One region of the Mesorhizobium sp. M0058 genome, then DNA from elsewhere that is predicted to be linked to it. Evidence: predicted binding sites of a transcription regulator. Region 1 holds the regulator's gene; the other holds the start of a gene.
What was found. The regulator PhoB, encoded in region 1, activates phosphate uptake and scavenging genes when phosphate is short. The targets are predictions, from matches to a motif close to TGTCATNNANCTGTCAT.

Region 1 (5,588 bases):
GATGACGACGTTGAGGTTGTCCTTGGTGATCGCGACGGGGGTCAGGAACAGCGACTTGACGGTGTTGCCGCCAGGCGTGGTGAAGTCCTTGGCGCCGGCAATGTCGCCCGTCTTCTTGCCATCGGCAAGCTGCGAGGCGATCTCGGCGGCGTTCTTGCCGAGTTCGCGCGCGTCCTTCCACACCGACACCGTCTGCGTGCCGAGCGCGATGCGGTTCAGAGCGGCATGGTCGCCGTCCTGGCCCGAGACCGGAACCGTTCCGGCAAGGCCCTGCGCCGTCAGCGCGGCGACAACGCCGCCGGCGGTGCCGTCATTGGCCGCAACCACGGCATCGACCTTGTTGTCATTGGCGGTCAGGAACTGTTCCATGTTCTTTTGCGCGTTGGCCGGCAGCCAGCCATCGGTATAGGCCTCGCCGACATTCTTGATCTTGCCCGAGTCGATGGCTTCCTTGAGCACTTCCATCGAGCCCGAGAACAGGAAATCGGCATTCGGATCCGAGCCAGAGCCCTTGATGAAGACATAGTTGCCTTCGGGCTTCGCCTTGAACACTTCGCGGGCCTGCATGCGGCCGACTTCCTTGTTGTCGAAGGTCAGGTAGAAGACGTCCTTGTTCTCGATCAGGCGGTCATAGCCGACGACCGGAATGCCTTCGTCCAGCGCCTTCTGCACCGCCGGGCCGATGGCCGAGGCGTCCTGCGCCAGGATGATCAGCGAGTTGGCGCCCTGCGAGATCAGGCTTTCGACGTCGGTCAGCTGCTTGCCGGGATTGGACTGCGCGTCGGCGGAAATGTACTTGTCGCCGGCAGCCTCTATCGCCGTTTTCATCGCCGCCTCGTCGGTCTTCCAGCGCTCTTCCTGGAAGTTCGACCACGACACGCCGATGACCTTGTCCTTCGCCTGCGCGACCGACATCAGCGCCAGCGACATGGCGACACCCGCCAGCATGGCGGCTGCAAATCTGTTCATCATAATCCTCCCTGCGCCGCGTGCGGCGCGACAAAACTGGCCCGAGGGCCGGCACACAGAGGCGCTATTTTTTCGAGCCTCGAAAAAATACTGGTTCAATGATAACGCGCTGTCAACATCGATTCTGATGGATTCTGATGGCCGTGCCGAATTTTTTCGAGGTCCGCAATAAACAATGACAGGGCTGCCGGCGTCTGCCAATATTTGGCTGGTGCCGTCGAACGCCGTCACTATCATGAGGCGCGAGGAGGCCGGGAGGAAACAAATGTCGGTTGGAATCCGCCACGACGATCTGCGCCGTCGCAACCGTGCGATGGTGATTTCAGCCGTGCGCCGGGCCGGCCAGCCGTCGCGGACCGAGATTGCGGCGACCACCGGCCTCAGCCACTCGACCATATCGGCAATCTCGTCTGATCTGATTCAAGAAGGCATCCTGATTGAAGGCAAACCTGGCGAGACCGGCGCACTGAAACGCGGCCGGCCGCAGGTGGGCCTTGGTCTCAACCCGGAAGCGGCGGCGGTGATGACCGTCGTGCTGTCGCTCAATTTCCTGTCCGTCACCGTCATCGACTATGCCGGCCACGTCGTCGCCGAGGAACAGCGCCGGCTGGACACGCTGACCAAGCCGCGCGACGAGCTGATTGGCGAATGCGTAGCAATCGTCCGGCGGCGGCTTGAGGATCCCGACCTCGATGTCCAGAGCATCGCCCGCATTGCCATGGGCATCCAGGGCATCACCGATTCGCAGGCGCGCGCCATGCTGTGGTCGCCGATCACGCCACTGACCGACATTGCCTTCGCCGACATGTTGGAAGCGGAATTCGGCATTCCTGCCACCATGGAGAACGATTGCAACATGATGGCGGTGGCGCTGCAATGGCGCCAGCCCGAGCGCTACCGCGACAATTTTATCGCCATCCTCTTATCGCACGGCATCGGCATGGGCCTGGTGCTGAAAGGCGAACTGTTCACCGGCACCCATTCCTCGGGCGGCGAGTTCGGCCACATGATCCACCGTCCGGGCGGCGCGCTCTGCCGCTGCGGGCGGCGCGGCTGCGTGGAAGCCTATGCCGGAAACTACGCCATCTGGCGCAGCGCCAAAATGATGGGCGAGGATGCCGAGCCGGTCGATATCGGCGACGCTGATATGCGCGCACTCGCCGCGCGCGCCCGCGAAACCGACGGCCCGGAGCGCGAAGCCTATCGCAGGGCCGGCGAGGCGCTCGGCTTCGGCCTCGGCAGCCTGTTTGCGCTGATCGATCCGGCACCCGTCGCCATGGTAGGCGTCAGCGCCGCCGCCTTCGACCTGATCGAACCGGCATTGCGCGAAGCGATCGCCCAGACCGCCGGCGGCCAGCACTCGAAATCGATCTCCTTCGACACCGAGCCCAACGAGCTGCCGCTGATCCGCGAAGGCTGTGCCATGCGCGCGCTCGGCTTCGTCGATCAGGAGATTTTCGCGCCGGGCATTCAGGCCAAATCCGGCAAGCATGTCGCCTGAATGGCCGGCAACGGCGCGACGCGCAGCATCCTAATCTTCCCTGATCGCGTAGCCGGCGCCGCGAATGGTACGGATGACATCCGGCATGCGGCCGTTGTTGACCGCTTTGCGTAAGCGCCCGACATGGACGTCGACGGTTCGCTCGTCTATATAGATCGTCTCGCCCCAGACATTGTCGAGCAGTTGGCTGCGCGAGAACACGCGGCCGGGATGGCGCATCATGAATTCGAGCAGCCGGAACTCGGTCGGTCCGAGCCTGATCTCGCTCTTCTTGCGGTAGACCCGGTGCGATTCTCGATCGAGCACGATGTCGCCGACCTTGAGCACGCTCGACAGCACTTCCGGCTTGGCCCGGCGCAGCAGCGCCTTCACGCGCGCCATGAACTCCGGCGTCGAGAATGGCTTGACCAGATAGTCGTCGGCACCGGTGGACAGGCCGCGCACGCGATCGCTTTCCTCACCGCGCGCGGTCAGCATGATGATCGGCAGCCGCTCGGTTTCGGGCCGCACTCTAAGCCGCCGGCAGAGCTCGATGCCGGAAACAGCGGGCACCATCCAGTCGAGCACCAGGAGATCGGGCACGTTTTCCTGCAGGCGGATCTCGGCTTCGTCGCCGCGTGTCACCACCTCGACCTGATAGCCTTCGGATTCGAGGTTGTAGCGGAGGAGCACGCCCAGCGGCTCCTCGTCCTCCACGACCATGATGCGTGGCGCGATCATAGGCAGTTCACCCTCATCAGGCCGGCGTGGCCATCGCCGTCTCGTCCTGCTTCGGACGATTGGCGGGCAATTGCTGGCCGGTCAGCACATAATACGCATTTTCGGCGATGTTGGTGACATGATCGCCGATGCGCTCAAGATTCTTGGCGCAGAACAAGAGATGCGTGCAGGCGGTGATGTTGCGAGGGTCTTCCATCATGTAGGTCAAGAGCTCACGAAACACGGACGTGTATTTGACGTCGATGCGCTCGTCGTCATTCCTGAGTTTTGCAAGCGCTGCCGCATCGGTGGCGGCATATTCCTCGACGACGCCTTGCACCTGGATCAGCACCAGTTGCGCCATGGCATCGATGGAGTGCGAGAGGTCGCGCGGCGTGACGCTCAAGCCCACGGTGCCGACGCGTTTGGCGATGTTCTTGGCGAGGTCGCCGATGCGCTCGAGGTCGCCCGCCATGCGGATCGAGCCGACCACGGCGCGCAGATCGTTGGCCATCGGCTGGCGCTTGGCGATCAGCGTGATGGCGCGGTCGTCCAGTTCGCGCTGGCGCGCATCCATGATGGCGTCGTCGGAAACGACACGCTGTGCCAGCGCATTGTCCGAATTGAGCAGCGCCCTGGTCGAGCCGCTGACCATCGAGCCTGCCAGATCGCCCATGTCGCGGATCAGCTTGCTGATCTGCCCGAGCTCTTCATCGAAGGAGGCGACGGTATGTTCACCCATGATCTTGGTCCTCGTGCCTGAAAATTCACCCGCCGGACGGCTCAGCCGAAGCGGCCGGTAATGTAGTCCTGGGTGCGCTTGTCGTCGGGGTTGGTGAACATCTTGTCGGTGGCGCCCTCCTCGACGAGATAGCCGAGATGGAACATCGCCGTGCGCTGCGAGACGCGCGCCGCCTGCTGCATCGAGTGGGTGACGATGACGATCGTGTAGTTCTGGCGCAGTTCGTCGATCAGCTCCTCGACACGGGCGGTGGCGATCGGATCGAGCGCCGAGCAGGGCTCGTCCATCAGGATCACCTCCGGCGACACGGCGATGGCGCGCGCGATGCACAGGCGCTGCTGCTGGCCGCCGGACAGGCCGGTGCCGGGCTCCTGCAGGCGGTCCTTGACCTCGTTCCAGATCGCAGCCTTCTTCAGGCTCTGCTCGACGATCTGGTCCATGTCGGACTTGCGCTTGGCCAGCCCATGGATGCGCGGGCCGTAGGCGACGTTCTCGTAGATCGACTTCGGGAACGGGTTGGGTTTCTGGAACACCATGCCGACGCGGGCGCGCAGTTCGACGACATCGATGTTCTTGTCGTAGATGTCGTCTTCATCGAGCGTGATCTTGCCGGTCACCCGCGCCGAATCGATGGTGTCGTTCATGCGGTTGAGGCAGCGCAGGAAGGTCGACTTGCCGCAGCCGGACGGGCCGATCAGCGCCGTCACCTGGTTCTGGCGGATGTCGAGATTGACGTCGAACAACGCCTGCTTCTCGCCGTAGAAGACGCCGACCTTGTCGCCGCGCATCTTGATGACTTCGTTCGACTTGGCGTTCATTTTGTCGCCCACTGCATTCTCAAGGGACTGTTCGGTCATGATGTTCATACCAAATTGCCTTTTTTCTACCAGCGCCGCTCGAACCGGCGCCGGAGCACGATCGCGGTGATGTTCATGGCCATGAGGAAGACGAGCAGGATGATGATGGCGCCGGACATGCGCTCGACAAAAGCGCGCTCAGCCTCGTTTGCCCACATATAGATCTGAACCGGCAGCGCGGTCGCCGGATCGAAAGGCGTCGTCGGATAATCGGCGACGAAAGCGACCATGCCGATCAAGAGCAGCGGTGCTGTCTCGCCGAGCGCACGCGCCAGGCCCATGATGGTGCCGGTAAGGATGCCTGGGGCGGCAAGCGGCAGGATGTGATGGAACACCATCTGCATCTTGGAGGCGCCGAGACCTAGGGCCGCCGAGCGGATCGACGGCGGCACCGCGGCGAGGGCGGCGCGCGTGGCGATGATTATGGTCGGCAATGTCATCAAGGTCAGCACCAGGCCGCCGACGAAGGAAGCCGAGCGCGGCATGCCGAGGAAGTTGATGAACACGGCAAGGCCAAGCAGACCGAAGACGATCGACGGCACCGCCGCGAGATTGTTGATGTTGACCTCGATCAGGTCGGTGAAGCGGTTCTTCTTGGCGAATTCCTCGAGATAGATCGAGGCGGCGACGCCGATCGGCAGCGCCAGCAACAGCACGATCACCATCATGTAGAACGAGCCGATGATCGCCACGCCCATGCCCGACGTTTCGGGCCGGCTGGAGGCGCCATAGGTGAACAGGCCGGTGTTGAAATGCTCGGCCATCACGCCGTCGGCTTTAAGCTTGTTCATCCAGTCGATCTGCTGGTTGGACACCTTGC
Region 2 (5,588 bases), on a different contig from region 1:
GAGCGGAAAGGCCTCGCTGCTGAGTTCGCGCTCGATCGACGCCGAGACCATCAGGCGACCCGGCGCCCTTGGCGCCAGACAGTGCGCACGACCGGCACATGGTCGTCGACGCGCACACGCACCAGATCGGCGCGGCGGCCCTGTTCGATGACGCCGCGGTCGTTGAGGCCGATCGCCTCGGCCGGATTCTTCGACACCATCGCAACCGCCTGCGGCAGGGAAATGCCCTCGACGACGTCGCCGAGGAAGAAGGCCGACTGGATCAGGCTGAAGGGAATGTAGTCGGACGACAATATGTCGAGCAGGCCGTCGCCGGCCAGCGTGCGGGCCGAGACATTGCCCGAATGCGAGGAGCCGCGCATGACGTTGGGCGCGCCCATCAGTACGCCGAGCCCGGCATCCTTCGAGGCCTTGGCGGCTTCCAGCGTGGTCGGGAATTCCGCGACGCGCACGCCCTGCTCGATCGCCTCGTCGACATGGCCTGATGTGGCGTCGTCATGGCTCGCCAGCACAATGCCCCGCTCGTTGCAGGCGGCTGATATCGCCACCCGGTTCGGTCCCGAATTCTTCGCCGATTCCGACATCCGCTTTTCGCAGAACAATTGGAAGTCGCGATCGGTCAATTTCAGCTTGCGCTGATAGTAATGGGCGTAGGTCTCGAGATTGACGAACTGACGCTGTCCCGGCGCATGGTCCATCAGCGAGGCCAGCTTGACCCGCTCGTCGCCATCGAAATTGGCGAAAGCCCGCAAGCAATCCGGCGCCGAGACCTCGCAGCGCAGGTGCAGGAAATGGTCGGCCCGCAACCGGTCTTTCGCGACGCTGTCCTCGATCGCGCCGGCGAGCTTGCGGATGTCGTCGGAGGTAATATCCGCGTCCTCGTCCATGCCGACACGCAAAGCGTCGAGCACGGTGGTGATGCCGGCGGTGGCCACCTGCGCGTCATGGGCAAGGACGGCGGCGATCGGGTTCCAGCGCACTTTCGGGCGCGGCGCATAGTGGCCTTCGAGATGGTCAGTGTGCAGCTCGACCAGGCCGGGAATGATGTAGTCGCCACCCATGTCCTCGCCGCCCATGCTCCCGCCGGTGTGGCCGGTGCCGGCGTCGACGCCGGAGATAAAACCGTCGCGCAGCACGAGCGACCCTTCGACGATCTCGTCGGCAAGCACGATGCGGGCGTTGTGGAGAACAGTTTCGGCGGTCATTCAGGCAGTCCTTGCTTACTCGGACGAATTGCGGTCAGGCGGTTTTTCGGGCAGCGCGGCGGCCGAGCGCATGATGCGAAAGCACCATGAACGGAGCGCCCGGTTCGGTTTCGACGAACAGCGTCAGCGCATCCACCAGCACCGGCTGCTGCAGCACATCGGCGAACAGGCTGTCAATTGCCGCGCGCAGACGTTGGCTTTCCTGCGGCCCGGCCCGGCCGGACAGTGTCATGTGGAAGCGAAAGGTCTCAAACACATAGGGATAGCCCCACTGGCAGAGATTGCGGAACTCGGCCGGCTTCAGCGAATCCGGGCTGCGCCGCTCGATCTCGGCCTCGGTGAGCGGCGCGCGAAAACGGTCGAAGCTAAGCACGACATCATCGGCGAAACGGTTGAGCGGCGGCAGCGGGCCTTCCGGCAGCAAAGCGAAGAAACCATCGATCTGGCTGACGACCAGGCGCGGGATGGTGACCGTCGGCGTTGCTTCGGCAAAGGCGTCCAGCGCCGCGCGCAACGAGCTTTCAGTTTCGTTGGCGGCCAACCGGAAGGGCGCTTTCAGCGTCGCATGAAAACCGTAGCGCCGCGCCGATGCGGTGTGAAAGGCGACTTCGGCCGCCGACAGCTCGCCCACCGCCTCGACCGGCCTGGTGGCGGCGCCAAAGGGGTCGCGACCCAGCCAGTTGGCGGCGATCCGCGCCAGCGGCTCGTCCTGCATCGGGGTGAAATAGATGGCGTAGCGCATCGAAAATCCTCGTCAGCCCGCTGCCATAGGTGATTTCCATGACGGATTGACGAAGCTTATGCGGGTTTTCGAAGGCAAATCGACCCCGCAGGTCCTTAGCCGACGTTTTTCGCTGCTGGACCAACAGCTTCCGCCGCAAGCGAAGGCCGATCAGGCCTTCATCAGCCACTCGTGCTCGGGCGCGTTGTGGAACTTCCACGTCCGCTTCGGCCCGGCCATGACGTTAAGGTAATAGAGGTCGTAGCCGTGACAGGCCGCGCACGGATGATAGCCCTTGGGCACCAGCACGACATCGCCGTCCTCGATCGCCATCGCCTCGTCCAGTTCGCGGGCGCCCGACTTGTCGGCGTCGGTGTAGACCCGCTGGAAGGCAAAGCCCTGCGGCGGGTTGAGGCGGTGGTAATAGGTTTCCTCAAGATAGGATTCGGCAGGCAGATTGTCCTGGTCGTGCTTGTGCGGCGGGTAGCTCGATGTGTGGCCGCCGGGCGTGATGACCTCGACCACCAGCAGCGAGTCGGCGGGCTTGCCCTCGGGCAATATGTTGGTGACGTAGCGCGTGTTGGTGCCTTTGCCCCGAGTCTCCTGGCCGAGGTCGTCGGGTGCGATGACGCGAACGGGCAAGCCGCCGCCCAGGCCCGGCGCCGAACAGACCGCGAGTTCGAGATCGGTGTCGGCGGTGACCGACCAGTCCGAACCCTCCGGGATATAGACCGACCACGGCTTGCCCTCGAAGGGCGACATGCGCTCGCCGAGCAGGCCGAGTTCCCGGCCGCCGGCCCTTGCCGTGCCCTTGCCGGTGACGAACACCAGGCAGACTTCGCGATCCCGCGTCTTGCCGGATGCGGTCGCGCCCGGCTTCAGCCGGTGCAGGTCGAAGCCGACATAGGTCCATCCGGCGCTTTTGGGCGTGACATGGGCGACGCGGCCATGGCCCTTGTCGGCTTTGACGAGCAGTTTCGACATGTTTTGTCTCTCCTATCGCATGTCTTCGAGGTCGGCCTCTCAACTTCGTCATCCTAGGGCGAAGCAGGAGCGAAGCTCCGTCGCGAAGACCCTAGGATGACGAAGCGAGGGACGTTCCGGCCAATCATCGACGTAGGCGATACGCCAGGTGTCCAGTGTCCGACCCGCAAGCCCTTCCGAGCCACGGCCGCTTCATTCCTTCGGTTCGGCGTCCGCCTTCGCTTCGCCGGTCTTCGGTCGATCAGGCGCAGCCTTGCTCTCCTCCACCGGCTTGTAAAGATAGAAGAACTGCCAGACGGCGTAGGCGGCAAAGCCGAGCGCAATGATGCCCCAGAATGGGGTGCCGGAGGCGAATTCTATTCCGGCCCAGATCACGCAGACGGCGACGACGGCAACGCGCCGCCACAGCGGCCGGAAGAACGGGTGCTCGTAATCCTTCATCGGATCGCCTCAGGCATTGGGAAAACCCTGCGTTTCCACCGTGTAGCCGGCCGCCGTCATCACCCGCATCAATTCCTTGTGGCCGACCTGCGCCATCTTGAGCGGCGGGTTCTTCTTCGGGTCCTGCTCGGCCTCGACGACGAACCAGCCTTCATAGCCATGGTCGGCGAAGCGCTGCACAATGGCGCCGAAATCAAGCGAACCGTCGCCAGGCACCGTGAAGGCACCGAGCGCCACGGCGTCGAGAAAGGACTGCTTTGTGCGGTCGAGCCCGTCGATCACGCCCATGCGCACATCCTTCACATGGACATGGCTGATGCGCTTGTGGTGGTTGTCGATGGCGCGCAGCACGTCGCCACCGGCAAAGGCGAGATGCCCTGCATCGAGCAGCAACGGAATGCCTTCGCCGGAATGGCGCATGAAGGCATCGAGCTCCGGCTCGGTCTCGACCACCGCCGCCATGTGATGGTGATAGGACAGCGGCATGCCTTGCTCTGCGCACCATTCGCCGAACTCGGTGAGGCGCCTGGCATAGGCCCTCATCTCGTCATTCGACAATTTCGGCTTGGTGGCGAGAGGCCTGGAGCGATCGCCCTGGATCGAGCGGCCGACCTCGCCATAGACGATGCAAGGCGCATTAACCGCCTTGAACAGGTCGATCATCGGCTGGATGCGATCCTTGTTCTTGCCCATGTCCTCATCGACCAGCGTGCCGGAGAACCAGCCGCCGCACAGCGTCACGTCGGCCTTTTTCAGGATAGGCAGCATGATTTCGGGGTCATTGGGAAAGCGGCGGCCCATTTCCATGCCGGTGAAGCCGGCCAAGCGCGACTGGCGCAGGCACTCTTCCAGCGAGACGTCGTCGCTGAGTTCGGCAAGATCGTCGTTCCACCACGCAATGGGGGACATGCCCAGTTTGGCTTTCAAGTTTTAGCTCCGGTCTCTTGTTCACCCTCCCCCTTGTGGGGAGGGTCGCTGCGAAGCAGCGGGGTGGGGGTGCGGCGCCAGACCCCCACCCCGACCTGCGGTCCGACCTCCTCACAAGGGGGAGGTAGGGGGCAGCGCTGACTTAGCATCAATCGCCAATTGTCTGCATCTGCCGCTTTTCGTCATAGGCTTTGCGCGCTGCGTTGACCTGCGGCCGTGCGGAGACTTCCGGCACCGCGACATCCCACCAATGGCCGCCGGCATCGGTGGAAATCAGCGGGTCGGTGTCGATGACCAACACGGTGGTGCGGTCGTTGGTTTTCGACTTTTGCAGCGCAGTCTCCAGGCCGGTGATCGACGGCACCTTCTCGGCAATAGCGCCCATGCTCGCCGCATGCGCGGCGAAGTCGATGTCGGGCAGGATCTCGTGGCGCGCGTCCTTCAAGAGGTTGTTGAAGTTGGCGCCGCCGGTGGCCATCTGCAGCCGGTTGATGCAGCCATAACCCCTGTTGTCGAGCACCACGATGGTCAGCTTCAAGCCAAGCATCACCGACGTGGCGATTTCGGAATTCATCATGAGGTAGGAGCCGTCCCCGACCATGACGACTACCTCCTGGTCGGGCTTGGCCATCTTGGCGCCGAGCCCGCCGGCAATCTCGTAGCCCATGGTCGAGAAGCCATATTCGCCATGGTACGAGCCGGGCGCGCCTGCCTGCCAGAGCTTGTGCAACTCGCCCGGCAAACCGCCCGACGCATTCAGCAGCGTTACGCCGGACCCCAGCGCGCGCTGCACGGCGCCGATCACCTGCGCGTCCGACGGGAAGGCGGCGTTGGTCGACGCCGTCACCTTGGAGGCTTCGGCCTGCCAAGCCTTCTTGCCCTGGGTCGCATTGTCGGTCCATGTCGCCGGTGCTTTCCAGCTCCCCAGCGCAGCACCGAGTTCGGCGAGCCCTTCGGCCGCATCGGCGACCAGCGGCAGCGCGCGGTGCTTGCCGGCGTCGAAAGGCTGCACGTTGAGGCCGATGATGGTCTTGCCGGAGTTCTTGAACAGCGCCCACGAGCCGGTGGTGAAATCCTGCAGGCGGGTGCCGATGGCGAGCACGACATCGGCTTCCTCGGCCAGCCGGTTGGCCGCGGACGTGCCGGTGACGCCAACCGCCGCCATGTTGAGCGGATGTGTGTCGGGCAGCGAGGACTTGCCGCCTTGCGTCTCGCAGACCGGAATGCCGGCGCTCTCGGCGAATTTCGCCAGTTCGTCCGAAGCCTGCGCATACAGCACGCCGCCGCCGGCGATGATCAGCGGTTTTTTC

Region 2: NKJ75_RS20480 (DUF1045 domain-containing protein) is a predicted target of PhoB. The motif match lies at 1,986-2,002, and genes of this name have one in related genera.

The regions. Positions count from the first base shown of each region.
Region 1 covers NZ_JAMYUQ010000008.1:172-5,759, forward strand. Annotated here, with positions in the region: gene xylF (D-xylose ABC transporter substrate-binding protein) at 1-969, opposite strand, end outside; gene NKJ75_RS14850 (ROK family protein) at 1,235-2,470, shown strand; gene phoB (phosphate regulon transcriptional regulator PhoB) at 2,501-3,190, opposite strand; gene phoU (phosphate signaling complex protein PhoU) at 3,207-3,911, opposite strand; gene pstB (phosphate ABC transporter ATP-binding protein PstB) at 3,953-4,777, opposite strand; gene pstA (phosphate ABC transporter permease PstA) at 4,795-5,588, opposite strand, start outside.
Region 2 covers NZ_JAMYUQ010000011.1:182,758-188,345, forward strand. Annotated here, with positions in the region: gene phnN (phosphonate metabolism protein/1,5-bisphosphokinase (PRPP-forming) PhnN) at 1-54, opposite strand, end outside; gene NKJ75_RS20475 (alpha-D-ribose 1-methylphosphonate 5-triphosphate diphosphatase) at 51-1,205, opposite strand; gene NKJ75_RS20480 (DUF1045 domain-containing protein) at 1,240-1,947, opposite strand; gene iolB (5-deoxy-glucuronate isomerase) at 2,098-2,910, opposite strand; gene NKJ75_RS20490 (hypothetical protein) at 3,103-3,351, opposite strand; gene iolE (myo-inosose-2 dehydratase) at 3,361-4,278, opposite strand; gene iolD (3D-(3,5/4)-trihydroxycyclohexane-1,2-dione acylhydrolase (decyclizing)) at 4,427-5,588, opposite strand, start outside.